DNA from 3 places in the Micromonospora sp. NBC_00421 genome. Region 1 is predicted to be linked to each of the others. Evidence: riboswitches for the same ligand, from Rfam matches in the RefSeq annotation. Region 1 holds a riboswitch; each other region holds the start of a gene.

Region 1 (9,363 bases):
CCTGCCCCGCCGGTGACGGTCCCGGTCGGCGTCGGGTCGGGGCCGGGGGCAGGGGCGTCGGTGGGGCGGGTGGGATCCGGGGTGTGCGCCGGGTCGTGGCGGGTCTCGGCGGGCGGGCGTACGGGGCCGGTCAGCTGACCGGCCCCGTACGCCGCGCCGAACACCACCGCGAGACCGAGGGCGAAGCCACCCAGCCTGGTCGCCGTGTTCATCGGTTGCCCCGGCCCCCGGCGGGCCGGTGGCCCGTCACGCCTCGACGAGGTCGTAGCCGGCCTCGTCGACGGCGGCGCGCACGGCCTCGGTGTCGAGCGGACGGTCGCTGGTGACGGCGACCCGGCCGGAGGAGAGGTCCACCTGGACGTCGGTGACGCCGTCGAGCGCGCCCACCTCGCCGCTCACCGCGTTGACGCAGTGCCCGCAGGTCATGCCGTTCACCTGGTAGTTCGTGATCATCGAATGTTCCCCTCCCACTCTTCGAACATACCCCCTAGGGGTACCTTTCCCGGCGACCGTAGCATACCCCCCAGGGGTACGCTATCGTGGTGGTCATGACCACACCGAGTACCCCGGTCCGGGGCTACACCACCAGCAAGGACCAGCTGCTGGCCCGGCTGCGCCGGGTGGAGGGCCAGGTCCGGGGCATCGAGAAGATGGTCGACGACGACCGGTACTGCATCGACGTGCTCACCCAGATCTCCGCCGTGCAGGCCGCCCTGGACAAGGTCGCCCTCGGCCTGCTCGACGGCCACGCCCGGCACTGCATGCACGAGGGGGCCGCCGAGGGCCGGGCCGACGAGATGGCCGCCGAGATGATGGCCGCCGTCGGTCGCCTGATGAAGCGCGGCTGACCCACCTCCGGTGCGGACCGGGGGGCATCCCGTCTGCGAAGCACCCGCACCGTGACGAGCCGGAGCCCTGCCGGCAGGGTCGACCACGCCGGTCGGCCGGGACGCTGGCTACCATCGTCCGACGACGACCCGCCGCCCGTGGGATGAACCGGTTGGCCAACTGACACGTATCCCGTCCCGGATCGTTGGGAGGACTCGCACACATGGGCGCCGACCACACCCGTCCCGCTCCGTCCACCCCGCCCGGGGTGCGGCGGATCCTCGTCATGACCGTGGTGCCGCTCATCGTCGTCACGGTGATCGCCACGCTGGCGCTCTGGCCGGGTGACACCCCGCAGATCGACCAGGGGGATCAGGTCCCCCGCCACCACGGCACGGTGACCCGGGTGGTGACCGAGGCCTGCCCGCCCGCCCCGCAGACCCCCGACGGCCCGTCCGGGGCGGCAGCCGGTCCGTGCGGCACGGTGACGGTCTCCGTCGAGCAGGGGCCGGACAGCGGGAAGCAGGTCGAGACGCCGATCCCGTCCGGCCCCGGCGCACCGACGGTGGCCGTCGGTGACCGGGTGGTGCTCGTCGCGTTGGCCGACCCGACCGATCCCTCGACGAGCAGTTACCACATCGCCGAGCACCAGCGGGGTACGCCGCTGCTCTGGCTGGTCGCCCTGTTCGCGGCGGCGATCGTGGCGTTCGGCCGGCTGCGCGGGCTGGCCGCGCTGGCCGGTCTGGGCGCCAGCTTCGCCATCCTGTTGACCTTCGTGGTGCCGGGCATCTCCGCCGGGGGCGCGCCGCTGCCGATCGCGATCACCGGCGCCGCGCTGATCATGTTCGTGGTGCTGTACCTGACCCACGGGATCACCGCGCAGACCTCGGTGGCGGTGCTCGGCACGCTGGGCAGCCTGGTGCTGACCGGCGTGCTGGGCACGCTGGCCACCGCCGCCACCCACCTGACCGGGTACGGCAGCGAGGAGGCCACCACGCTGTCGATGTACCAGCGTGACGTGGACCTGCACGGCCTGCTGCTGGCCGGGATCATCATCGGTTCCCTCGGCGTGCTGGACGACGTGACGGTCACCCAGTCGGCCACCGTCACCGAGCTGGCGCACGCCAATCCGGGGTTGTCCCGGTTGCAGCTCTACCGGGCGGCGACCCGGGTCGGCCGGGCGCACATCGCCTCCACGGTCAACACGATCGTGCTGGCCTACGCGGGAGCCTCGTTGCCGCTGCTGCTCCTGCTCACCGCCGACAGCCGGCCGGTGGGGCAGATCCTCACCAGCGAGTTCCTGGCCCAGGAGATCGTCCGCAGTGCGGTGGCGACCCTCGGCCTGGTGGCGGCGGTGCCGCTGACCACCGGGTTGGCCGCGCTGGTCACCACCGCCGGGCGCGGTCCCGCCGACGCCGACCCGACCGGGCCGACACCCACCCCACGCCCCGCGCCCGACCGCGCCGAGGCGCTGGCGGCGCTGAGCGCGCCCCGGCACGGCGAACCGTCCACCCCGGCCCCCACCCGGTGGCCGGACCCGGAAAGGAGCACGGACTCGGCATGGTGACACTCCGCTGCGTAACCGGAGGCGAGGTCGCAGTTGTCGGCCGCGTCACTGGTCACGCCCGGTTATCGGAAAAATACACATTTTGTCGAGTTGTGACCGTAGATCCCCGGTACGACTCTCGGGTAACCTCGCTGCCGGTCACCGCCGAAGGCGCCCACCGGTGCCAGCGGGGCCACCGCCCAATCGCCGTACGGCGAGCCGGGGAACCGAGCACCTGGGGTGAATCCGCGCCAGCGGTAGGGGCCACTTCCGTCCCGAACCCGTCAGCTAACCCGGTCGGCGGTCGACGGAAGGGAAAACTGTGACGGCACCCCTACGCCGCTGGATGACTCCGGCAGTGGCCGTACTCGCCGCCCTGGCGATCGTCGCCGGTCCGGCAGCCGCCCCCGCGGCAGCCGCCCTCAACGCGCCCACCCCCTCCGGGCACGAGGAGGACGAGGAGCCGAAGCTGCTCACCGACGTCATCGAGGCCACCAACCGGGATTACTCGGCGGCGAAGAACCGGCTGGAGAAGTCCAAGAAGCGCCAACTCGAGTACGCCATCGAGGTGGAGAAGGCCGAGCAGGAGCTGGCGGCGCTGGCCCCGCAGGTAAACGAGATCGCCGCCCAGTCGTACCGGACGGGTCGGGTCGGCGCGGTCGCCGCGCTGCTGGAGAGCGACGCCCCGGACACCTTCGTCCGGCGGGCCGCCGCCCTGGACGAGCTGAACATGGTCAACGCCGGCAAGCTGGCCGAGGTCAACGAGGCCAGGACCCGGGCCGAGAACGCCAAGCTCGCCGTCGACGCCGAAGTGCGTGAGCAGCAGAAGCAGACCAACCTGATGGCCAAGAAGAAGACCGAGGCCGACAAGGCGCTGGCCCTGGTCGGCGGCCGGGGCTTCACCGGTGGCCTGGTCAACGCCACCTCGCCGGTGGCCCGCGTCGCCCCGGGCCAGACCTCCGACGGCGAGTGGCGCGGCGAGTCGTGCAGCGAGAACGACCCGACCACGTCGGGCTGCATCACGCCGCGCACGCTGCACATGTACAAGGAGGTCAAGCGGGCCGGCTTCAGCCGGTTCGTCGGCTGCTACCGCCCGGGTGGGCCGTGGGAGCACCCCAAGGGCAAGGCGTGCGACTGGTCGTTGCAGAACAGCGGCTTCAGCCCCTGGCACAACAACGACACCCGGATGTACGGCAACAACCTCGCCGCATTCCTGATCCGCAACGCGGACCGGCTGGGCATCTACTACGTGATCTGGAACCGGCAGATCTGGTTCCCGGCCAACGGCTGGAGCTCGTACTCCGGACCGTCCAACCACACCGACCACGTACACGTGTCACTGCTGTAGCAGTTCATGATCGACACGAGGGCCGCCCGGCTGAGCCGGGCGGCCCTCGTCGTGATCGCGTCTCAGCCGGCGACGGCCGCCGGCTCGCCGGCCGGCGCGGCGTCGGCACCCGGCGTCGCCCGGACGGACCCGGGCACCGTGGCGGTGAGGGCGGACGACTCGGCGGGAGCGTGGGCCGGGGCCACCGGGCGCACCTCACCGGCGGCCAGCCGGTAGGACATGCCGACCACCGCGCAACGCCCGGCCGCCACCTCGGCGGCGATCACCGGGGAGTTGCCGAGCAGCACCTCGACGGTCTGTGCGATGTGGATGTCGACGATCCCGTCGATGTCGTGCACCCCCTCCTGGGCCGCCCGACGCAGGCTGGGCCCGACGGCGGCGACCACCGAATAGAGGTGCCCGGGGGGTTGGGTGCCGGTGCGGGCCGCCTCCCGGGCTGCCTGCACCGCCCCGCAGGAGTCGTGCCCGAGGACCACCACCAACGGGGTGCCGAGCACCGTCACCGCGTACTCGACGCTGCCGAGCACCTCGGGCCCGGCGGTGTGCCCGGCGGTCCGGACCACGAAGAGGTCACCCAGACCCCGGTCGAAGATGATCTCGGCGGCGAGCCGGGAGTCGGAGCACCCGACGATGACCGCGAAGGGGTGTTGGCCGTCGGCGACTGCCGCCCGGTGGCCGGCGCCCTGGTTGGGGTGCCGGGGCGCCCCGGCGACGAAACGCCTGTTGCCGGCTTGCAGCTCGGCCAGCGCCTGGGTCGGAGTGATCGGGGCCATTGCCTCACCTCGGTCCGGGATCGCACCTGGTCACGCCGGCCGGCGGCGACGACGGCCGTGTCCCCACGGTCACACGCAGCGAAAGGTACGTCAAGATTTCGTGATACACGTTTCAGGCGTTGGTCCGGGGGATGTCGACGGCGGGTCGAACGCCGGGCGTGGGCGGACGCGAACACCGGCCGGCGGCGGGCTTTCCGGGTACGGGCCATACGATGACCGGCATGGCAACGACGGCAGGCGGCACCGGGAGCACCCGGAACTGGACGTTCCTCACCAACCACGGTCACGTGCTGCTCGCCATCGCCCGCAACCCCACCGCCCGCCTGCGGGACGTCGCAGGGGAGGTCGGGGTGACCGAACGGGCCGCCCAGGCGATCGTCGCGGACCTGGAGGCCGGCGGCTACCTGCGGCGTACCCGGGTCGGCCGCCGCAACGAGTACACGATCGACCCGAGCGGGCACTTCCGGCACCCGGCCGAGGCCGACCGCCAGGTCGGTGACCTGCTCGCCCTCTTCACCCCCGACCCGGCCGACTCCGACGCCTGAGCGGCAGGTGTCCGCCACCCGGCACCCGGTGGCCCGGGTCACCGGTCCGGTCGGATCGCCGACGCTGCGCGGACGGCCGGGTGTGGATAGGCTGTACGGGTGATCCGCGTAGCTTCCGCCCCGCCCGTCTGGGTGTCGAGGCTGCGCGACCTGACCCGGCTGGCGGTGACCGCGCTGGTGCTCGCGGTCGGTCTCGGTGGGATGTTCGCCACCACCGGCGGCCCGGCCGCCACCGCTGTCCGACCGCCCGTGGTGACCTCCCGGGTGGCTGCGCTGCCCGGCGAAGACCGGCCCGGAAACGAGCGGTTCGCCGACACCCGCCCCGGTGACGAACGGATCGTCGACGAGACCGTCCGGCCGGATCCGCTGCCGGCCGCCTCCGCCGAAGGCTCCACCGCGCGGGCCCCCGAGGCGACGCCGGACCCGGCCCGGGACGCCACCGGCCGACGCGGTCCACCCCGGAGCTGAGCGGCGCGGCACCCCTCGGTGCCCGTCCGGCCGCCGCGAACGGCCGCTCCCGACCGAGATCCGGTCCGGCGCGAGCCGGCCCGGTGGTCCCAGGACCCGCCGCCCACAGCTCCCCGTCCGTCGGGCTTCCGTCCGTCCACATCGTTGTACCACCGTGAGGTGCTGGTAATGCAGACCGTGTTCTCCGCCGTCCTGCCCGATGTCCCCGCCGCCGCCGGAATCTGGCTGATCCTGCTCGCCGTCGCGGCCGTCGCCGTCGCGGTCCTGGTGGTCCGTCCCGACCGGCTCCGGCCGGCGGTGACAGGCCGGTTCCGGGAGGCCGCCCTGCCGACCGACCCGGAGCGCGCCGAGCAGGACCGGGAGCACACCCGGTACGCCGAGGAGGTGGCGGTGGCAGCCGACCGGGCCGGCACCACCGCCGGCCGGCTGCGCGCCGAGTGGTTGGCCGCCCAGGACGAGGTCGAGTCGGCCTGGGCGACCCTGGAGTCGGCCGAGGTCCACCTCAGTCGGCTCGTCGCCGCCGCGGCCATGCCGCTGCCGCACACCGGCCAGACCCCGGCCGAGTACGCCGACCGGGAGCGCTGGCTGCACCGGGCCGCCGTGGACGCGCACCAACGGGGCGAGTTGTCGGACGCACAACTCGACGACGTCTTCGCGCACCGCGCCGGCTGGGACCCGCGCCGGCACCCGGTGGAGCAGGAACTGGTGCTGCGCCGCGCGACGCGGGACCACCTGGCGGCCCGGCACCGGGCGGCGGTCGCGCGGGAGCAGGCGGCCTGGCGGGCCGCCGACCTGGCCGGCGCCGCGGCCCGCAGCCTGCGTGACGAGGCGTTCGCGGCGATCGACCGCCGACCGGAACGGGCCGAGTCGGTGGTGCCGATGCCGGAGAACCCCCGCCCGTGGGCGGAAACCACCCGGGAGAACACCACCGTGGCGCGCGGTCGGGCCGCCGTCGCCGCCTACTGACAGAGATGATGTTGGTGAGCACCTCCCGCCCGGGGTCTGACCCAGCTACTGACTGACTTCGGGTCCTTAACGGGATTTGTCGGCCTCGGTCGGGAGGTGCTCGTGCACTCACTGGACGTGGCGTTGTGACTTCATAGGAGCCTGGCTAGAGGCCCCGTCTCTGTCTTGTCCGCGTTGCCCGGCTGGTGCGTGCCGCCCTGCTGCCAGCCACGAACGACAGGACGACGATGCCCTCTATTACACCCGATATCGCCATGATCGAGGTCGCCGGCGGCGTCGATACTCACCTGGACACCCACACCGCGGCGGTGATCGACCAGGTCGGCCGAGTGTTGGGCACCCAGCAGTTCCCGGCCACGGTGGCCGGCTACACCGCGTTGTTGGCCTGGATGCGCGGTTTCGGTCGCCTGGGGCGAGTCGGGATCGAGGGCACCGGCGCTTATGGGGCCGGTCTGGCCCGCCGGCTGCGCGACGAGCAGGTCGAGGTGATTGAGGTCGACCGGCCCGACCGTAAGACCCGCCGGTTCCAGGGCAAGTCCGACCCGATCGACGCCATCCAAGCGGCCAAGGCCGCCCTGGCCGGCGACCGGACCGGGATCCCCAAGCAGCGCGACGGCCGCGTCGAAGCCCTGCGCAACCTGCGGGTGGCCCGGCGCAGCGCCGTCGACCAGCGCGCCGACACCCAACGCCAGATCAAGACCCTGATCGTCACCGCCCCCGACGAACTACGCGCCCAGCTACCCGGCCTGACCGTCAAGCAGCTGATCACCGTCTGCGCGAGGATGCGACTCGACCCGGCCGACGCCGCAGCCCCCGTAACCGCCGTCAAAATCGCCCTGCGGTCCCTGGCCCGTCGCCACCAACAACTGTCCGCCGAGATCACCGACCTGGACGAGGTCCTCGATCCCTTGGTGGCCGCCATCAACCCCGGCCTACTCGCCGCCAACGGCGTCGGCACCGACGTCGCCGGCCAACTGCTGGTCACCGCCGGCGAAAACCACGAACGGCTCGCCTCCGAAGCAGCCTTCGCCATGCTCTGCGGTGTCGCCCCGATCCCCGCCTCGTCCGGCAAGACCACCCGGCACCGCCTCAACCGCGGCGGCGACCGCCAGGCCAACGCCGTCCTATACCGAGTCGTGCTCTGCCGCCTGCGCTGGGACCCCCACACCCGCGAATACATGCAACGCCGCACCAAGGAAGGCCTCTCCAAGAAAGAGATCATCCGCTGCCTCAAGCGCTACATCGCCCGCGAGCTCTACCAGCTCATCACCTCAAACGATCTCCAACTCGCCGCTTGACATCCATAGGAGCATCCACCCCGCCGACGGCCGACCCGCCGACCCGCCGGGCCGGCGGCGGACCACGGCAGAGCGGGCCGGGTTGGGCTAGCGTTGCGGGCATGTCCCGGGAGATGTGGGTACTCGTCGTCGTCGGCGGCATCCTGGCGCTGGCGACGCTTGTCGGCGCGGTCCTGCTGGCGATACGGGTGGTCCGCACCCGGCGGCTGCTCGGCACGCTCGGCATGGGCGGCAAGGTGGCCTTCTACGGCGCCCTGATCTACACGATCCTCCCGGTCGACGTGTTGCCCGACCCGATCTACCTGGACGACATGGGGGTGCTGGCCGGGGCCCTGATCTATCTGACCCGCCTGGCCCACCAGCGCCGGACGGCCGATCGACCGCTGCCCGGCCGACCGGATGCTCCGACCGCCGGATCCGGCACCCCGCCCGGTCCGGGTCGGTCCCGCCAGATCGTGTCATGATCGGGGCCGAGCCGGGGCGACGCCGGCCACGGGACGGGGAACGGACATGGCCGGCAGGCACCAGTTGGACCCGTACGACGAGCGCGTCCTGGCGTTCTGCCGCGAGCGGCACCTGGCCACGCTGACCACCCCGCGTGCCGACGGCACGCCGCACGTCGTACCGGTCGGGGTGACCTACGACGCGCCGGCCGGGCTGGCCCGGGTGATCACGTCCGGTGGTTCGGCAAAGGCCCGGCACGTGGAGGCCGCCGGAGCGGCGGGGGTTCCGGTAGCGGCCTGCCACGTCGACGGCCGCTGGTGGCTGACCATCGAGGGTCGGGCGGTGCTGCGCACGGACCCCGAGGCGGTGGCCGAGGCGGAGCGCCGGTACGCCGAGCGCTACCGCCAGCCGCGCCCCAATCCGGAGCGGGTGGTCATCGAGATCACCGTGAACCGCCTCCTGGGCGCCCTCCCACCCGCCGCGTCCCACTAGGACCCGCGACGGCGGGCCTTGCCCCACCAGAAAAGCGTCTCGCGACCCGCCGGCCTACTGACGACGGGCGGCGGGCAGGTGCGTGCGGGTCCTCGTCCGCTCATCGACGGTGATGGGTTCGGGTGGCCCGGGGCGGGGGTACAGGCCCCACCGGGAGCCGATCCGTCCGCAACCGGTAAGGGGCACCGAGATGAGCAACGCACAGGCCACCACGGGTCAGGACGTCGTGGACGTCCTGACCACCGACCACCACGAGATCGAGGCGATCTTCATGGAGCTGGCGGCCCGACAGGGTGACGCGGAGCATCGTCGCCGACTGGCCGACGTGTTGATCGCCGAGTTGGTCCGGCACGCGGTCGCCGAGGAGATGTACGTCTACCCGACCGCCCGCCGGGCACTGCCCGACGGCGACCAGCTCGCCGAGCACGAGATCGCCGAGCACGCCGCGGCCGAGCGGACGCTGAAGGAGCTGGAGCCGTTGGACCCGTCCGACGCCCGCTTCGAGCCACTGATCAGCCATCTGACCAAGGCCATCCGGCACCACGTGCAGGAGGAGGAGTCGGAGCTCTTTCCCCGGCTGCGGGCGGCTGTCGCCCGCGAGGAGCTCGTCGAGCTGGCCGACCGGGTGCGGGCGGCGAAGCGGCACCTGCCGACC
Region 2 (9,363 bases), 2.3 Mb from region 1:
GAGCGCGTCGAAGGCGAGCGTCGCCCGACGGCGTGCCTCGTCGGCGGTCGAGCCGACCATGTCGCCGGCGTCGGCCAGGCCCGAGCTGCGGACCGACCTGGCGGCGTCACGAACGCTGTCGCCGGCGGAGTCGACCGCCGAGAGCAGGTGCTGCCAGGCCTGGTCGGCGATCCGCTCGGGCTTGCTGCGGCGCTCCAGAAGGTTGCTGCCATACATCGTGTCCTACCTCCTCGGGTGCCGAAGTCTGCGGCCACTTCGGACTTTTCGTCTCTACGGCGCGGGACGGTCCTCGGACCGGCCGGTGTCCGGCCGGTCATCGAGCGGTGCCGCCTCGTCACCGAGCGGTTCCGCCTTGTCCATCGAGCAGTGCCCCGGCCGGTCGGATCGCAAACCCCGGTTCGGGCAGCGCGTAGAGCCGGTTTCTAGCGGACCATGACGACGGACGTCGCGCGGGCGAAATCGTCACCGTCGTCGTCGTCATCGTCGTCGCCCCCGCCCCCGCCGCCGAAGCCGCAGGCGAGTACGAGAGCGAGCAGCGCGCCGACCCCGGCCAGGCCGAGCAGTCTCTTGATCATGGATCCGTCCCTCCGTCGTGGTGACCCATCTCTCGCCCAGGTTAGGCACCGGCCACAACCTGCACCGCCATGCCGGGCGAGGCTCGCCCGAGCTGCCGGATTCGGCCCGGGGTGGACCCGGACCGCTACTCTGGGACGGTTGGAACGGCCGAGCTGCGCCGTCCGTCGGAAAGAACGGGACCAGCAAAGGTACGGGGAAGGACGGTCCGGTCCGTCCGGATCCGCGAATTGCTCATCCCGAGGGGTGGCGACCGAGGCCATCGGAGGAATACTCTCGGTCGCGGCCCGCGTACTGATGAGGCGCCCGGGGACGGGCGAGTGGAGGTGCTCGCGTGAGCCTGTCGATCGTGAAGTCGGTTCTGCCGGCCGGTGTCATCGAGATCGCCCCGCGGGGCGAGATCGACGTCGACACCGCCTACGAGGTACGTGAGTCGATCGCCGAGGTGCTGGCCAAGGGCCGGCCCGCGCGGATCGAGCTCAACATGCGACTTGTCACCTTCATCGACTCCGTCGGGATCAGCGCGATGGTCGCCGGGTTCCAGACCGCCGAGGTCAGTGGCGTCAAGCTGATCGTCACCGAGCCGAGCCGGTTCGTACACCGGCAGCTCTGGGTCACCGGCCTGCTCGGTCTCTTCGGTGCCCCGGAGCCGTACTTCGCCGGTGCCGCCACCCCCGAGGTGCTGCCGGGCGCCTGACCCGGGCAGCGGGTAGGCCGACCGTCCGCTGCCGGGCGAGCTGGGACGTTGCCAGTCCGTCTCCGGTACGGCACGATCGGGCGACCGACGACGGTCAGGAGGCCCGGTGGTCCGGCGGGAGAGCTTCAGCTACACGGTGCAGGCGCGCTGCTCACAGGCGGATGCGATGGCGCTGCTGAGCGACCTGTCCCGGCAGGAGGAGCTGCATCCCCTGATCGTCCGGGTGCGTCGGCTACCGGCCCGGCCGGGTGCCCTGGCCAGCTATGCGATCACCGACCGGCTGGAGTTGGGGCCGCTGCGATTCCCGGTCACCTACCAGGCCGATGTCCTGCTGGTCGGCGCGGACGAGGTCGTGACGGTGGCCCGGCAGCAGCCCGGCACCACGGTCCGTAACCACACCCGGCTCCGGGTGGAGGGTGACCTGCTGCGCATCGACGTCGAGATCACCCTGGCCGCGCCGGCGCCGTTGTTCGGCTACGCCTTCCGACAGGCCCGCGCCGCCCACCTGGGGCTGGCCAGCCGGCTCGGGGCGGCGCTGGACGGCCGCCCCGGCGATGCGCCGACGGTCGGCTGAGCGGGCCGGCAACCTGCGCCGGCGGTCGGCTGGGCGGGCCGGTGACCTGGGGGCGGCGATCCCAGGGCGGGACAGTTCCGGTGGCCCGCCGTTGCCGACGGGCCACCGGGACAGCTCAGATCATCGACAGGTGCACGTGGTTGGTGTGGTCGCTGGACGGGTCGCCGTTGCCCCCGCTGTACGACTTCCATCCGCTGCTCGGCAGCCAGATCCGCTTGAACCAGATCACGTAGAGCACGCCGAGCCGGTCGGCGTTGCGGATGAAGTACGCGGCCAGGTTGTTGCCGTACGTCCGGTCGCCGCCACTGGCCACCCCGCCGAACCCGTTCTTCTGGGCGGCGAAGTCGCACGCCCGGCCCTTGGGGTGCTCACCGGAACCGCTGGGCCGGTGGCAGGAGACGTACCTGGTGAAACCGGCCGCCTTGGCCTGGTGGAGGGCGTTGAGCGTACGCGGGGTGATGCAGCCGTTGGCCGGGGTCGGGTCGTTGACGCTGCACGACTCGGACGGCCAGGAACCGTCGGAGTTGCGGGCTGCTCCCTTGGCGTTGCTGTTGGACGTGCCGTCCGAGCTGCCGGAGTCCCGGGAGGTGGGGGTCGGCTTGTCGGCGGCGGCCACCGCCAGCGCGCGTTCGGCCTGCTCCTTGCGCTTGCCCATGGTGGCGACCTGCTTGCGCTGTTCGGTGATCTCCCGGCTCACGGCGGCCCGGGTCCGGGTGGCCTGGTCCCGGGTCTCGATCATCGTGCGTAGTTCCTGGTCCTCCCGGGCCGCGACGGTCTCCAGCGCCGCCGCGCGGTCCAGGAAGCCACCCGGGCTGTTGCTGTTGAGCAGGGCGGACATTGGTCCGAGACGGCCGGTGCGGTAGGCCGCGCCGGCGATCTCGCCGACCTTGCCGGTCTGCACGACCAGCTGTGCCTCGATGGACTTGAGCTGGCCGTCCAACTCCTGCTGGCGCTTGGTGGAGCGTTCCAGCGCGGCCTTCGCGTCGACCCAGCCCTTGCTCGCCGCGTCCAGCTGGTCCCGCAGTGCCGGGGTGCCGCCCTCGTCGTCGCCGGGAGCGGCGAGCCGGGTGACGGGCGCGGCGACGGCCGGGGTGAACGGCGCGGACGACACGCCCAGGGCGAGTGCCGTGACGACTGCGGCCAGTAGCCGCGTGGTGGTGCGTACGTGCATGCGAATGTCCTTCCGTCAGCCGCCGACCGGGTTAGCTGACGGGTTCGGGACGGAAGATCCCTACCGCTGACGCGGATGCACCCCAGGAACATGGTTCCCCGGTTCGCCCTGGTGGGCGATTAGGCGGCGGCCACCGCCGGCGCCGGTGGGCGCCGCCTGGCGGAGGCCGGAGCCGAGCCTACCGGTACGCGTGTGACACTTGCCTACCTCGTGACTGAGGGTACGAGAGTGAATACTGCTAAAAGGTTTGAATGGGATAAAAAGCTAATCACCAGTGGGTCGGGCCGCAGGCGCCGGGGGCCGCGCCGGGCTCGATCTGCAGGGTGGCGTGCTCGATGTGGAAATCCTCCCGCAGGGCTTCCCGGGCGGCGGCCAGCACGGTGCCGACCTCGGCGTCGGGGGCCATGGTCAGGTGCGCCGAGGCGACGTCCATCCCGGAGGTGAGCGTCCAGACGTGCAGGTCGTGCACCTCGGCGACGCCGGGTACGGCGGTCAGCCGGTCGTGCACGGCAGTCACCTGGAGGTGTTCCGGGGCGGCCTGCACCAGGATGCGCACCGCCGCCCGCCCGAGTCGCCAGGTGCGGGGCAGGATGAACACGCCGATCGCCACGGCGACCACCGGGTCCGCCCACCACCAGCCGGTGCCGGCGATCAACAGGGCCGCGACGATCACCCCTAGGGAGCCGAGCAGGTCGCCGACCACCTCCAGGTACGCCCCGCGCAGGTTGAGGCTCTCCTTGGCGCCCTCGCGCAGCAGGCCGAACGCGACGAGGTTGGCCAGCAGGCCGAGCACCGCCACCACCAGCATCGGGCCGGCCAGCACCTCGGCCGGTTCGCCGAACCGGCGTACCGCCTCGATCAGTACATAGACGGCGACGCCGCTGAGCAGGACGGCGTTGGCCAGCGCGGCGAGCACCTCCAACCGGTAGAGCCCGAAGGTGCGCTGCGGATCCCGCTCGGCCCGCCGGGTGGCGGTGATCGCCGCCAGCGCCATCCCGATGCCGAGCACGTCGGTGAACATGTGCCCGGCGTCGGAGAGCAGCGCCAGTGAGCCGGTGCCGAAGGCGGCCACCGCCTCCACCAGCATGAGCACGGTGAGCAGCCCGAACGCCGCCCAGAGCCGGCCGCGGTGCCGGTGTGCGGCGTTGCTGATCGTCGCGCTGTGGTCATGACCTGCGCCCACGTCCACACCTTCCGTCGCCGCCGCGAACCCGATCCAATCTATGCTCACATCGCTATGTGTGCAAGTGACAGCCCGGCAGCCGGCCAGGTGGGGGCCAGGCGTGGGCGGCCCGGGCCGGGCCGGTCGCGGACAGGGCGGGCCGGTCCCGGGCCGCGTCGAGAGGTCGGGACCGGCTGCCGGCGGGTCAGCCCGTGGATCAGCCCGTCGGCTCGACGGTGGTGAGGCGCTGGGTGGCCCGGGAAAGTGCCACGTAGAGCGTCCGTACCCCGGAGCCCGGATCGGCCCGGATCTCGCCGGGGCAGACCAGCACCACCCCGTCGTACTCCATGCCCTTGGCCTGGAGACTGTTCACCACCTGGAGCCGCGCCCCGCCCCGGTCGCCCAACCAGCCGGCGACCTCGTCCCGGCGGGGCACCGGCGTGATCACGCCGACCGTCCCCGCCACCTCGGCGAGCAACGCGTCCACCGCGTCGAGCGTCGCCGGGGCCAGCTCCGTCGCCGGGACGTTCAGCGCCACCGGGTCCACCCCGGTGGACCGCACCGCGCTCGGCAGCTCCAGGTCGGGGTAGAGCCGGCGGATCTCCGCCGCCGCCACCGCGAAGATCTCCGCGGAGTTGCGGTAGTTGGTGGAGAGCGTGAACCGGTGCCGACGGCGCCGGCCCAGCGCCTGGTCCCGGGCCCGGTCCAGCTCCTCCTGGTCGCCCGTCCAGGCGGTCTGCGCCGGGTCGCCCACCACCGTCCAGGAGGCGAGCCGACCGCGCCGGCCGACCATCCGCCACTGCATCGGCGAGACGTCCTGCGACTCGTCGACCACCACGTGCGCGTAGTCGCGGTAGTCCTCCGGTCGCTCCCGGTCCGCTGCCCGGGCGGCGCGTTGCCGTTCACCGAAGGTGCTCAGCTCCCGCACCCCGCCGGCCAGCTGGAACGGATCCCGGTTGGCCTTCCTCGGGCGTACCGGCTTGCCCAGCAGGGCGTCCAGCTCGTCGAGGAGGGCGACGTCGGCCACCGTCAACCCCTCGGTGTCCAACGACCGGTACGCCCTCACCAGCAACGCGATCTCCGCCCGGGAGAGGATGCCTGTCGCGTACCGGTGCAGTCGATCCGGGTGGGCCAGCCAACCCAGCACGTGCCGGGGATGCAACCGGGGCCACCACGCCTTGAGGAACTCCCGGAACTCCGGCCGGTCGATGATCTCGTCCTCGAAGGCGCGTTGCTCGGGCAGGCCGGTGACGGCCAGCCGGCGGGCCTGCGTGTACAGCGCGGCGAGTACCCCGTCGAAGCCGGCGCGGCGCACCTCGTTACGGCGGGCGCCCCGGTGCAACGCCCGGTCCCGGATGCGGTCCAGCTCCTGCCGTTCCAACCGCAGCAACGCACCCCGGTAGAGCAGGCGCAGCTGCTGAGGGCTGTCCGGCACCGCGTCCCGGGCCGCCCGTTCCAGCACCCGCCGCATCCGCAGCGAACCCTTCACCGCCGCCACCTCGGGCTCGTCGGTACGGGTCGACGACATCCCGGGGAACAGCGAACCCAGGGAGTGCAGGGTGGCGGTCTCCTCGCCCAACGAGGGCAGCACCGAGGCGATGTACTCCACGAAGACCGCCGACGGACCCACCACCAGGATGCCGCCGCCGGCGTACCGGCTGCGGTCGGCATAGAGCAGGTACGCCGCCCGGTGCAGGGCCACCGCCGTCTTCCCGGTGCCCGGCCCACCCGAGACGATCGTGACACCCGCCGCGGGGGAGCGGATCACCTCGTCCTGCTCCCGCTGGATGGTGGCGATGATGTCCCGCATGCCCCGCCCGGTCGCCCTGGACAGGGTGGCCAGCAACGCCCCGTCGCCGACCACCGGCATGTCCGGCGGCGCGGCCTCCGGGTCGAGCAGTTCGTCCTCGATCCGGGTGACCTTCTCCGCCGACGAGCTGATGGTGCGCCGCCGCACCACCCCCAGCGGGTCGGCCGGGGTGGCCCGGTAGAAGGCGGCGGCGGCCGGAGCACGCCAGTCGACCACAAGCGTCTCGGCGTTCTCCCCGCGCACCCCGAGCCGGCCGACGTGCAGCACCTGCCGGTCCCGCAGATCCAGCCGGCCGAAGACCAGCCCCTCGTGTTCCGCGTCCAACATGTGCCGGCGCTGGGCGGCGTGGAAGACCATGGCGTCCCGCTCCACCAGTGCGCCGAAGTTGCCGACCCGGGCCAGCCGGTAACCGTCCCGCTCGGCGCGGACTGCCGCGCGGCGCAGTTCGGCGAGCCGGGCGTACACCCGGTCGAGATGCCGTTGCTCGGCGGCGATCTCCTGTTCCAGGGTGATCTGGTCGGTCAACGTACGGGCTCCTGTGCGACGGCGACGCCGGGCACGGGTGCGTGCCAGGCGGAATGAGGGTACGGGCAGCCGCCCGCCCGCGTCGGGCCGATACCCGCCCCGCGACCTCCGCCACCCCTGGCGACCTCCACGCCTCGCCGGTCGAGCGACCTCCGCACCTCGTCCGGTCCGGCCAGGTTGCTCGGTCGACCGGCCGGCGGCGTCGGTGCCGGCGGGATGCCTGAGCGCGTCGGTTGGGCGATCGGGGCGGACCGGTGTGCCGCCGGCGGGGCGGCTCAGCCCGCCGGTTGGGGGACCGGGGCGGACCGCCTCGGCGTGCGGGCGGCGCGGCGCGGGCGGGGCGGTCGGCCGGCGCGGAGGTGACCGAGCACCCGGTGGAGCACCCCGGCGAGGGCGGCGTTCACCTCGTCCGGGCGCTCCATCATCAGCATGTGCCCGGCCCCCGGGCAGACCGTCAGCTCGGTGGCCGGCAGCGCCGCCGCTATCGACTCCGCGCACGGCGGTGGGGTGAGCCGGTCCCGGTCGCCGACCAACGCCGCCGCCGGCAGGTGCGCCAACGCGGCCAGGGTGTCGAGTCGGTGCTGGGCACCGATCGAGGCGCGGAAACCGCCGATCGAGCGCAGCGACGCGCGGGCCACCGCCGAGGTGACCAGGCGGATGTCCGAGGCGGAGCAGTGGTCGCCGAAGAGCATCCACCGGATGCTCGGGGCCAGGGCGCGCAGCAGCGCTCGGGGCGGCCGCCAGGCGCCGCACCGGGCCAGCACCCCCGCGCCGGTGGTCTCGGCGATCCGGATCAACCGGGCGATCCGCGGCGACAGGCCGTACGCGGTGTGGGTGTGTCCCTCGGCGGTGGTGGAGACGAAGACCAGGCCGGCCGTCCGGGCGGCGAAGTGGGCCGGGTGCCGGTGGGCGTACTCCATCACCGTCATCCCGCCCATCGAGTGGCCGACGAGCACCACCGGCCCGGTCGGGGCCACCTCGTCCACCACTGCCGCCAGGTCGTCGCCGAGCTGGGCCAGGGTCGCCGTACGCAGCGCCATGCAGCTCGACCGGCCGTGCCCGCGTGCGTCGTACGTGACCACCCGGACCCGGTCGCCGGACCGGCTCCGTAGGTCGGCGAGCTGCCTGTGCCAGGCCCGGCCGTCCAGCGTCCAGCCGTGCAGCAGGATCACGGTGACCTCGGCGTCGGCCGGGCCACTCACCTCGACGTGCAGTCGTACCTCGTCGGGCAGCCGCAACTCCCGCTGATCCGGCATCGCCACCTCCCCAGCCACCCGGTACCCATTCACCGGCGTCATCCGGCTACCCGAGCCGGGTCCGCGCCAATCGTGCTGGTGGGAAGAATCCCGACCCGGCTGCGCAGGCTCGGCGCGGCGACCAGTCTGGGGGCATGCCGACTTCGTCTGCCGGAGCTGCCCGGACACCCCGGGCGGCGTTGGCCGAGTTGCTCGCCGGCAACCGGCGCTTCGTCAGCGGCCGTCCCGTCCACGGGCACGACATCACCGCCGCCGCGGCCGTGGCCTCCGGCGACCAGCAGCCGTACGCGGTGCTGCTCGGCTGCATCGACTCGCGGGTGCCGCTGGAGGCGATCTTCGACCAGACCTTCGGCTCGATCTGCGTCATCCGCACCGGGGCACACGTGCTGGACCGGGCCGTCCGGGGCTCGATCGAGTACGTGGTGGACCAGCTCGGCGTGACGTTGGTGATGGTGCTCGGGCACGAGCGGTGCGGGGCGGTCGCCTCGACGGTGGAGAGCCTGCGCACGGGACGGCGACCCGGTGGGGACCTGGACTACGTCGTCGACCGGATCGCCCCGGCGGTGACCGAGGTGGGTCTGCACGACCCGGCCGTCCACTCGCTGGCGGCACGTCGGCACGTACGACGAACGGTGCGAACGCTGCGCACCGAGGCACTGCTGTCCGGCCCGGTCGTACAGGGTGCCGTGGACGTCGTCGGCGCCCTGTACGACCTGGACACCGGCGAGGTCACCCTGCTCGCCCCCTGACCATCACCACCCACCTGACCCACCCCACCCCACCGCTCTGCTCTGCCGCCACCGACGCGCCGCTGGCGAACCGCGTTGAGGCCGGACCCTTCATGCTCGCGCTGGATCCATGAAGTAGTCCCCTCCACCCGGCCGGATGCCACTACTTCATGGATCCAGCGCGAGCATGGGGGCAGGGAGGGCGGAGACGGAGCGCAGAAGAGGATGGGCAGGGGTGTCGGGCACCCATCCCGGGAAGGGGAACCCCTCTCCTGCGTGGCCGCGCTCATCCGGACCCGCCCCGAGGGGCGGGGCCACGTGGCACCCGACCCGGGAATGAGGAAACCGCCCGCCGGGGTGACCCGACGGGCGGTTCCAGGTGAGGCTGGGGAGTGCTCAGCCCTCGAAGACGCCTGCCTCGACGAGGCGCTTCTCGGTCTTGTCCCAGCCGTCGCCCGGGTGGGCGGCGGCGAGGTTGTTGATCTCGGCGCGGATCTTGGCGGCGTGGCCGGCGGTGGCCAGCACCCGGATCTCCTCGACGAAGGCGTCGGAGTCGGTACGCAGGTGCGCGGTCTTGCCGTTGGTCAGGTTCCGCACGTAGGCGTGCTTGCCGCCGTTGAGCGGGATGAGGTACTTGAACTCGCCCAGCACGCTGAGGGCGCCACCCTGGCCAGCCTGGCCGGCCCGGACTGACGCGCGCGCGGTCTTAGAGGTGTTGCTCGCCACGGAGATGCTCCTTGCAAGACGTACGGGAGGACGGGAACGTCCGGGGGCTGTAGCGGGTGACGCCCGGGTGAGCCTCGGCCCGCGAAGTTGTGCGACGGCGCAGAACCGCCCAGAGAAATATACACGACCACGATGCCTGGC
Region 3 (9,363 bases), 1.5 Mb from region 1:
TCGGGCGGGGGCGGCCCGGTGACCCGGGCGCTGCGGGCGCACCAGCCGGAGTTCCTGCTCTACTTCTCCGCCCCGCCCGGCTCGGAATACCAGGTCACCATGTGGCTGCCCTACCTGGAGCGGCTCGGCCGGCCGTTCCTGGTGCTGCTGCGGGAGCCGGAGTTCCTGCCCACGGTCGCCGCCGCGACGAGCGCCCCGGTGGTCTACTGCCCCACCCTCAAGGCGATGGACGAGGCGCTGGTGCCCAGCCTGCGGGTGGCGTTCTATGTCAACCACGGGGCGAAGAACAGCCACTGCATCCGGTTCACCCAGCTCACCCACGTGCAACTGCACCACGGCGACAGCGACAAGGCGCCCAGCGCCAACCCGGTCTCGGCCATCTTCGACAAGATCTTCGTGGCCGGTCCGGCGGCGATCGAGCGGTACGCGCGGGCCGGCGTGGAGATCCCCGCCGAGAAGTTCGTCGTGGTAGGTCGCCCCCAGGTCGAGGCCATCGAGGTACGCCGGGAGGTGCGGCCACTGACCGCCCCGACCGTGCTCTACACCCCCACCTGGACCGGCCACCACGCCGACGCCAACTACTGCTCGCTGCCGGTGGCCGAGCCGATGCTGCGCCGGCTGCTCGACCGGGGCGCCACGGTGATCCTGCGGGCGCACCCGTACACCGGGCAGAACCCGGCCTCGGCCCGGCAGTTGGCGCGGCTGACCGAGCTGCTCGCCGCCGACCGGACCCGCACCGGCCGGCAGCACCTGTGGGGCGCGGCGGCCAGTCGGGAGCTGAGCCTGACCGACTGCGTCAACCGCTCCGACGCGCTGGTCTCCGACGTCTCCGGGGTCATCTCCGACTACCTCTACTCGGGCAAGCCGTACGCGGTGACCGACCTGGGTGTCGACGGCGACGAGTTCCTGACCCGCTTCCCGCTGGCCCGCTCCGGTTACGTGCTGCGCCGGGACATGGCCAACCTGGACGAGGTGCTGACCGGGCTGCTGGACACCGACCCGTTGGCGGCGGCCCGTTGGCAGACCCGCCGTCGCTACCTGGGCGACTTCCCCGCCGACGCGTACGCCGACGGCTTCCTCGACGCCGCCCGCCGGGAGCTGGAGCCTGACCGCTCGCTGCAAGATCGTGCTCGATCCATGTTGTAGTGGCCTCCCTCGAGAAGGAGGCCACTACAACCATGTCCGAGCGCGACCTTGCGGCCGACGCGCGGCGGGCGGTCAGGCGGAGTAGCCCCGGGTGGCGATCCAGTTCGCCAGGGTGGTCACGCTGACCCAGTACGCCGGCAGCGACGGGTCGGCCGAGTCGGCGATCCGGACGATACGGCCGTTGTCCTGGTAGCCGACCACGGCGACGTAGTGGCCGCCGGGGAAGGAGTGCCAGCCGCCGTCGAGATCGGTGACGTCCCCGACCACGTTCGCGACCACGGCCCGCTTGTCGGTGACCGTCGCGACCACGTCGGCCCGCAGCCGCTCGGCCTGCGCGTCACTGGGGGTGCCGGCGAACATCCGGGTCCGGTACGGGTCGCCCTTCACCACGGCGTTGAGCACCCGGGTCGTGTCCTCGGCCGAGTTGGTGCCCATCTCGGTGGTGCCCAACTGGGCGGCGAGGTCGTCCTGGCTGCGCTCGATGCCGGCCGCGCTGAGCGCGTTGCGCACCGCCGCCGGGCCGCAGTAGTAGTAGGTGGTCTGCGCCTGGTACTCGTAGCGGAGGACCTTCGACGACGGCGGCTTCGGAGCTGCCACCGTGCGGGTCAGGTCCGGGTTGGCGGTGGCCCTGGTCTTCGCCCTGGTGACCCGGAGTGATGGGGTGGGGCTCGCCGACGGGCTGGCCGTGGGGGTGGCCGACGGGCTGGTCCGGGCGGGGGCGGCGACCCGGGCCTGGGCGCGGGTGGCGACGTCGTCGAGGCGGGGGGCGGTCTCGGCGACGGCGGTCGAACGCTGCTGGTCGGTCGGGGCGTCGTCGACCCCGGCAGCCAGCGCGGCGGCGCCGGTGGCCAGGACGACGACCGCTGCCGAGCCGACCACCAGCTGGTACGGGCGCTGAGTGGTCAGCCGGCGTAGCTGTCGCTTCATGTGGTGCTTCACAGGGTGTTCCTCCACGGGGCGAGGCGGCCGGGCACGCCGGAGCGGCACGCGGCGGTACGCCACGCGCGGATCGGGTGTTCGGCCGCTCGTTCGGTCGGGACCGCCCGACGGGGGCCGGGCAGCTCGGTGGGCCGCCCGACGAGAGGCCGGGCAGTTCGGTGGGGCCGTCCGACGAGACCGGACGGCGGGGGCTGTCGGCCGGGTCAGCGCGTCAGGCGCGACGGTCCGGCGGCACCCCGGCACCGAGGTGGCGGAACTACCGAGGGGGTGGGGTCGTAGTACACGAGGATGGAACTCCTTCCGCTGCCGCCGACCGGGTTAGCTGACGGATTCGGGCGGGAAGATCGCCCTACCCCGGGCCGTGGCCCGCGGATTCACCCCAGATGGTGCGGTGGGTCCCCGGTTCGTGACTCGCACGATTGAGCGGGTCGGCGCGGCGTCGCCTGCTGCGAACGGGAACCGCACCGGACCGCAGCGACACTACTGGCCGGGTTCTCCCTCGCCAAGCCCCGTGAGCTGCGCAAACATGGTCGAGGCGCACCGTTTTCCGGTGCACTCGGGCACCGACTGGCCGCTCGTGGGGCGACCGGGGCGTCCGTCTCGCGGGGGCGACAACCGGACGCTCCGCCAGCAACCACCGATGATCGTCGTAGTCGATGTGACCACCTGTGACCAGGTGTCCGAATCCCCACGCACGGTGACGCCACCCACGCCGGCCCGGATAACAATTCCGCCCTCGTGACGCCAGGCAGCCCCGATGGCCCGGAGCTGGGACCGGACCACGACGCCGGACCACGACACGGGACCGCGACCCCGGACCGCGACCCCGGACCGCGACCCCGGACCGCGACCCCGGACCGCGACCCCGGACCGCGATGCCGGACCGCGATGCCGGACCGCGATGCCGGACCGCGATGCCGCGACGAAGCGGGGCCGTGGTGGCGGTGTCCATGCCGAGCCGATACCGCTACCGGCGCGGCATCGAGCCGATCATCTCCGGTCAGTTCACCCGGGCCGGGTGCCAGCGGGCGGCGGGTGCCGGACGGGCCGCCGACGTCGCGCTGCGGGGCAACGGAATCCGGCCCGGCCGCAGCCGTTGCGCCGCCGCGTACGCCTCGACGGCCAGGGACCGGGCCGCCTCGGCGGCCAGTTCGGCGTCCCGCCACGCCGCCCGTTCCCGCCCGACCGCGACCCGGTACGCCGTACGCCGGTCCCCGCGGACGGCTCGGGCGAGCATCACCTCGTGTTCGACCGGGTGCCGACGCGGGTCCCAGCCGTCGCGGTGGGCGAAGACGTCCCGCAGCCGCTCCACCGACAACTCCCCCCGCCAGTGCGCCGCCACCGCCTCCTGGTGCAGCCACCGTTCCCGGCCCGCGTACTCGACGGGGGTACGGGGGGTACGCGGGCTGGGCAGCGCACCGGCACCGGCGAACCGGCGGGCCACCGTCTCCGCCTCGTCGTACGCCTGCCAGGCCCGGTCCAGGTCGTCCTGGGCAGCCAGCCAGGCCGTACGACGGCGGTGCGCCGTCTGGGCGGCCCCGGTGGCGGCGACGGCCACCTCCTCGGCGTAGCGGCGCAGATCGGCGACCGGGGGCGGGGCGTCGGGTGGCGGCACGACGGCGGCGGCGTCGGTCGGGTGCTCCCGCTCGGGCCGGGCCACCAGGACGGTGAGCCCGGTCAGGGCGAGGACGAGCAGCGCGGACCAGATGGCGGTGGCGGTCGGGACCTCGATCAGGAACTGGGAGAGCACGGTGTTCACGGTCGGCACCTCGCGGGCGGGAAGCGGAAGAGGAGGCCGTACCGGCGGCGGGTCCGTTGCGGAGGACGTCCGGCCGGGCGGTGCGGGGGTGAGGTTCGTCGCACTGGCGGTCGCGGGTGGGCCCCCGCGTGGGCGGTCAGCCCGCCGGGGGTGCCCGTGGGCCGGCGACGGTGGGCAGCCGCCCGGCGGTAGCCCCCGGGGGCGGGACCGGGACGTTCCGCGCGGCACCGGCCGGCACGGTGAGCGTGACGGCGTCGACCCGGTCTGCGGCGACCACGCCGGCCAGGTCGACCCCCTGGTCACCGGTGCGGATGCCGGTGAGGCCACCGCCCGGAGCGGACAGGGCCGCAGCGGCGTCGAAGGACACCGGCGCGTCGATCGACAGGGCGGCTGCGGGCGACCCCGGGTCGGGCAGCACCGGGTCGGACAGCGCGGAGCCGGACAGCGCCGGCCCGGCGACGGCGAACGCGATCGCGACGGCGAGACCGGTCAGCAGCCGGGACAACCAGCGCGCGACCCACCACAGGGGACTGGCGGGCGCGGCCGGGAACATGTGTCCACGCTACCGCCGAGGTGACCGGCCCGCAGCACCGCCGGGCGTGTCGCCGCGCCGACCACCGGGTGCCCCTCGCCCGGCCTGGGGACTTCCGGGAACACCCCTGGTCGGCAGGGGTGGCCGGAGCACCTGGTGCAGTGGGATCAGTGCTGGTCGCGCGGTCCCGCGTACTCGACGGGACGCCCGTCGCGCGACCCGTCGCCGGCGTCTCTCGGCCCCGGCACGGCGGCAGCGCCGCAGGCGACCACGCCGCCGGAGTCGGCACCGCCGGGAGCAGCACCGCCGGGGACAGCGCCCTCGGGTACAGCGCCGTCGGGGGTGGGCGGCGCGGGTGGGGTACGGCGGCGGGGGGCGAGGCGGCGCATCATCGGCGTCTCCACCCAGCGGTGCAGGGCTGCGGCCAGCACCAGGTTCACCACCAGGAAACCGAGCACGGCCAGCGGCCCCGACCAGCCGGGCAGCCCCACGCCCCAGTGCCCGGTGAGCCGCAGCACGGTCATCATCACCAGCACGTGCACCAGGTAGAAGGCGAACGACACCTCGCCGAGCCAGATCAGTGTGCGGTGCCGCCACGGCGACCAGCGGCCCTGCACGTCCGCCCGGGCCGCCGCCGGGATGACCAGGATGTACGCCACCGACAGCAGCGCCGCCCACATCTCGGCCGGGATCCAGTGTGCCGCCACCCAGACGGCCACGAAGAACAGGCTGGCCAGCGGCAGGCCGGGGCCCCGCCAGTGGCCACGGCGCAGCAGCTCGGCGGCGGCGACGCCCAGCCAGAACTCGGTGGAGCGGACCAGCGGGAAGACCTGGGTGAACCACCAGTTGGTGCCCTCGGGCAGCAACTGCTGGCCGGGCCAGAGCGACAGGATCACCAGCGGCACCGCCACCACCACCGCCCAGAGCACTCCGGAGCGGGCCCGCCGGATCGCCGGCAGCACCAGCGGCAGGCAGAGGTAGAAGAACAGCTCGCAGGAGAGCGACCAGCTCACGTTGTTGATGCTGTAGAAGTAACCGGGGGTGGGGTCCCAGGCCTGGACGAGGAAGAGGTTCTCCAGCGCGGCGCGGGGCACCACCGGGTCGGCGAACCACCACATCACCAGCAGCGCCACCGCCCAGGTCAGCACGTGGTTGGGATAGATCTTGGCGAGTCGGCGACGCCAGAAGTCCCGCCGCCGGTCGCCGTCGCGGGCCGACCAGACCAGCACGAAGCCACTGAGGATGAAGAAGAACTGCACCCCGGACAGGCCGAGGGTGAACAACCAGTCGACCACCGCCTTGGCGTCCGGCTGGGCGATGATCCGCATGGTGCCGGCGTGGTAGCCGAAGACCAGCATGGCGGCGATCCAGCGCAACCCGGTCAGCGACGGCAGTCGGCTCAGCGCGGGGGACGCGGTGGTGGGCACGCTGGTCACGCCGGGCACCCTACCGGCACGCCCGTCCACCGGTGACGGGCCGGGGTGGTGCGGATGTGCCGAAGGTGTACGAAATCCCTCCACTGCCTTAACATCGCGGGACCCGTCGGTGTCGGCGCACCCGTGGGTAGGCCGGCGACCCGTCGGAGGCGCCCGGGAACGAGGAACGGAGCAGACTGGTGCACCAGCGGATCCTGATGCGGGCGAAGAAGGACCCGTTCGACGTGCGCGGCCCCGAGGAGGCGTACGAGGGGAACTGGATCGGGGAGAACAACGGCAACCTGGTCTTCAGTCACGCCGCGCACAAGCTGCTGCGTACCTCCACCGCGCGGATCACCTCCACCGAGTTCAAGGTCGACCTGCGCGACGCCGACCGGATCAACGAGCAGTACGACGTGTACGTCATCCCGCTGGCCAACGCCTTCCGCCGCAGCTACGCCCACCGCATCGAGCTGATGACGAAGCTTGTCGAACGGCTGCGGATCCCGGTGGTGGTCTTCGGGGTCGGGGTGCAGACCGACGTCCACGGTGACCGGGAGTACCTGCGGCCGATCGACGACGTGGTCACCCGGTTCGTGCGGGCGGCGCTGGAGCGGGGGCCGAGCATCGGCGTCCGGGGGGAGATAACGGCGCAGTACCTGAACACGCTGGGCTTCTCCGCCGTCGACGTGATCGGTTGCCCGTCGATGTTCCTGCACGGCGACCAGCTCCGGGTGGAGAAGACCGCACCGGTCCTGACGCCCGACGCCCGGGTGGCGCTTACCGTCTCCCCGTACGTCAAGTCGATGGCGAAGATCATCGCCGCGCACCAGGCCCGCTACCCGCACCTGCGCTACCTGCCGCAGGACCTCAGGACGCTCGGCACCCTGCTCTACGGCGACGCCCCGGAGGACCGGGGCAGGACCAGCGCCATCCCGATCCACTCCTCGCACCCGTTGTTCACCGAGGACAAGGTGCGGATGTTCCTCGACCCGTGGACCTGGATGGACTACCTCGCCGGCTTCGACTTCGCGTTCGGCACCCGGATCCACGGCACCATCACCGCGCTTGTCGCCGGCACCCCCGGCTTCCTGTTCGCGCACGACTCGCGCACCCTGGAGCTGGCCCGCTACTTCGACATCCCGCACCGGCTGATGAAGGACGTGCCGGCCGACGTGGACGCGGCGCAGCTCTACGCCGAGGCCGACTACACCGCCCTGCACGCCGGACACCGGGCCCGCTACGAGGTGCTGCGGGCCTTCCTGGCCCGGCACGACCTGGGCAACGCGTTCGACGACGGGGACAGCGCGGCCCGCTTCGACGCACAGGTCCGCGAGACGGAGTTCCCCCCGGCGGTCCGACCGGCCGGGGCCTGCCCGCCCGAGGTGCTACTGGCCCGCATCCAGTGGCTGCGCGACCGCAACGCGGCCCTCGGCGACGACGTACGGGAGCTGCACGACCAGCGGCTGCGGGCCCGGGTCAAGCGGGCGGTCCCCGCACCGGTACGGCGGATCCTGAACCGTTAACCTGCCGCTCGGCCGCTGTTCAGCAACTCCATCTCCACCGGATACGTCACGTTCCGTGGCCGTCCATACCCGTGCACCAGGGTGGCGGGGTGGTCAACCAGCCCGCGCCCACCCCGCTGCTCAGCGTCGTCGTCCCCGTCCACGGGGTGGAGGCGTACCTGCACCAGTGCCTCGACTCGGTGCGCACGGACGTCCCGGCCGACGCGGTGGGCACAGTCGAGATCGTCGCCGTCGACGACGCCTCGCCGGACCGGTGCGGGGAACTGCTGCGCGCGTACGCGGCCACCCATCCGGGCGTACGCACGGTGCACCTGGACCGTAACGTCGGGCTGGGTCCCGCCCGCAACGCCGGCCTGGACGTGGCCACCGGCGAGTACGTCTGGTTCGTCGACAGCGACGACTGGTTGCCGCCGGGCACCATCCCGGCGGTGCTCGACCGGCTCCGCGCGCACCGCCCCGACGTACTGATGCTCGACCACCTGCGGGTACGCGACGACGGCCGGCGGGAGGTGGACGCGAGCAGTCACCTGCTGCGCGACACCCCCGCGGTGGTCCGCCTCGCCGACCGCCCCGGGCTGCTGCGGGTGCAGCACACCGCGTGGAACAAGGTGGTCCGCCGGGAGTACCTGAACGCGCTGGAACTGCGCTTCCACCCCGGCTGGTACGAGGACATCCCGTTCAGCAACCCACTGCTCATCGGCGCGGAACGGATCTCCGTGCTGGACCGGGTCTGCTACCTCTACCGGCAGGGCCGGCAGGGCGCGATCACCTCCACCCGCAGCGGTCGCCACTTCGACGCCTTCGACCAGTACGACAGGCTGTTCGACTGGGTCGCCCGCCGGCACCCGGACGAGCGGCTGCACGGCGAGTTGTTCACCCTGATGGTCAACCACATGCTGGTGGTGGTCGGCAACGACGGCCGACTCCATCCGCACCTGCGCCGACGCTTCTTCCACCGGGTCGCCGCGCACTACCGTCGGCACCTGCCGCCGGGCGGCTACCCGCGTCCGGGCGGGGTGGCCGGGCTCAAGCACCGGCTGGTCGGCCGGGACAACTATCTCGCGTACGCGGTGCTGCGCCAGGCGCACCGGCTGGCCGGCTGGCTCCGCCGGCCGGTCGCCGCGCCGGAGCCGCCCCCACCGGCCACCGAGCCGGCCCGCGCGGCGGACTCCCCCGCCGACCGGGACGCGCTGGCGGGTCGCGGCAGCCGGTGACCGACGCGCCGGGGTCGGGGTCGGCGGGACCACGGGTACGAGTAACGAGCACAGAGAACAGGGGCGGGGATGACGACGACAGTGAAGATCGGGCCGTACGTGGTGGGGGCAGGCGAACAGCCGTTCGTGGTGGCGGAGATGTCCGGCAACCACAACGGCGACCTGGGCCGGGCGCTGGCGATCGTGGACGCGGTGGCGGCCAGCGGGGCACACGCGCTGAAGTTGCAGACGTACCGGCCGGACACCATCACCATCGACGTGGACACCCCGGCGTTCCGCATCTCCGGCGGGCACGAGCTGTGGGGTGGGCAGAACCTCTACCGGCTCTACGAGCGGGCGCACACCCCGTACGAGTGGCACGAGCCGATCTTCGCGCGGGCCCGGGAGCGGGGGTTGACCGTCTTCTCGTCCCCCTTCGACCCGTCGGCGGTGGAGCTGCTGGAGGGGCTGGACGTCCCGGCGTACAAGATCGCCTCGTCGGAGCTGGTCGACCTGCCGCTGATCCGGCTGGTGGCGGGCACCGGCAAGCCGCTCGTCATCTCCACCGGGATGGCCACCGTCGCCGAGATCGACGCCGCGGTGCGCACCGCCCGCGACGGCGGGGCCGGTGGCATCGTGCTGCTGGCCTGCACCGCCTCCTACCCGGCCCCACCGGCGGACAGCAACCTGCGCCGGATCCCGGTGCTGGCGGACGCCTTCGGGGTGCCGGTCGGCCTGTCCGACCACACCCCCGGCATCGGGGTGCCGGTCGCCTCGGTGGCGCTGGGCGCCTGCTTCATCGAGAAGCACGTCACCCTCGACCGGACCGACGGCGGGGTCGACTCCGACTTCT

What was found. Region 1 has a riboswitch for cyclic di-AMP ahead of OHQ87_RS21690 (coiled-coil domain-containing protein). Riboswitches for the same ligand answer to the same signal wherever they lie in the genome.
Region 2: it holds a riboswitch for cyclic di-AMP, as region 1 does, so the genes downstream of both, OHQ87_RS00925 (coiled-coil domain-containing protein) here and OHQ87_RS21690 (coiled-coil domain-containing protein) in region 1, are expected to answer to the same signal.
Region 3: it holds a riboswitch for cyclic di-AMP, as region 1 does, so the genes downstream of both, OHQ87_RS14945 (C39 family peptidase) here and OHQ87_RS21690 (coiled-coil domain-containing protein) in region 1, are expected to answer to the same signal.

The regions. Positions count from the first base shown of each region.
Region 1 is NZ_CP107929.1:5,139,547-5,148,909, forward strand. It holds gene OHQ87_RS21670 (hypothetical protein) at 1-212, opposite strand, end outside; gene OHQ87_RS21675 (heavy-metal-associated domain-containing protein) at 247-453, opposite strand; gene OHQ87_RS21680 (metal-sensitive transcriptional regulator) at 549-848, shown strand; gene OHQ87_RS21685 (YibE/F family protein) at 1,052-2,395, shown strand; cyclic di-AMP (ydaO/yuaA leader) riboswitch at 2,562-2,693, shown strand; gene OHQ87_RS21690 (coiled-coil domain-containing protein) at 2,697-3,722, shown strand; gene OHQ87_RS21695 (carbonic anhydrase) at 3,785-4,495, opposite strand; gene OHQ87_RS21700 (helix-turn-helix transcriptional regulator) at 4,708-5,040, shown strand; gene OHQ87_RS21705 (hypothetical protein) at 5,140-5,508, shown strand; gene OHQ87_RS21710 (hypothetical protein) at 5,677-6,474, shown strand; gene OHQ87_RS21715 (IS110 family transposase) at 6,729-7,772, shown strand; gene OHQ87_RS21720 (YkvA family protein) at 7,874-8,236, shown strand; gene OHQ87_RS21725 (pyridoxamine 5'-phosphate oxidase family protein) at 8,283-8,708, shown strand; gene OHQ87_RS21730 (hemerythrin domain-containing protein) at 8,899-9,363, shown strand, end outside.
Region 2 is NZ_CP107929.1:202,920-212,282, forward strand. It holds gene OHQ87_RS00905 (hypothetical protein) at 1-216, opposite strand, end outside; gene OHQ87_RS00910 (hypothetical protein) at 423-575, opposite strand; gene OHQ87_RS00915 (STAS domain-containing protein) at 908-1,270, shown strand; gene OHQ87_RS00920 (SRPBCC family protein) at 1,377-1,844, shown strand; gene OHQ87_RS00925 (coiled-coil domain-containing protein) at 1,960-3,015, opposite strand; cyclic di-AMP (ydaO/yuaA leader) riboswitch at 3,020-3,151, opposite strand; gene OHQ87_RS00930 (cation diffusion facilitator family transporter) at 3,284-4,198, opposite strand; gene OHQ87_RS00935 (HelD family protein) at 4,395-6,512, opposite strand; gene OHQ87_RS00940 (alpha/beta fold hydrolase) at 6,788-7,768, opposite strand; gene OHQ87_RS00945 (carbonic anhydrase) at 7,903-8,517, shown strand; gene OHQ87_RS00950 (hypothetical protein) at 8,893-9,222, opposite strand.
Region 3 is NZ_CP107929.1:3,604,181-3,613,543, forward strand. It holds gene OHQ87_RS14940 (CDP-glycerol glycerophosphotransferase family protein) at 1-1,146, shown strand, start outside; gene OHQ87_RS14945 (C39 family peptidase) at 1,219-2,073, opposite strand; cyclic di-AMP (ydaO/yuaA leader) riboswitch at 2,378-2,521, opposite strand; gene OHQ87_RS14950 (hypothetical protein) at 3,086-3,844, opposite strand; gene OHQ87_RS14955 (hypothetical protein) at 3,981-4,397, opposite strand; gene OHQ87_RS14960 (acyltransferase family protein) at 4,544-5,812, opposite strand; gene OHQ87_RS14965 (polysaccharide pyruvyl transferase family protein) at 5,992-7,317, shown strand; gene OHQ87_RS14970 (glycosyltransferase family 2 protein) at 7,407-8,531, shown strand; gene pseI (pseudaminic acid synthase) at 8,601-9,363, shown strand, end outside.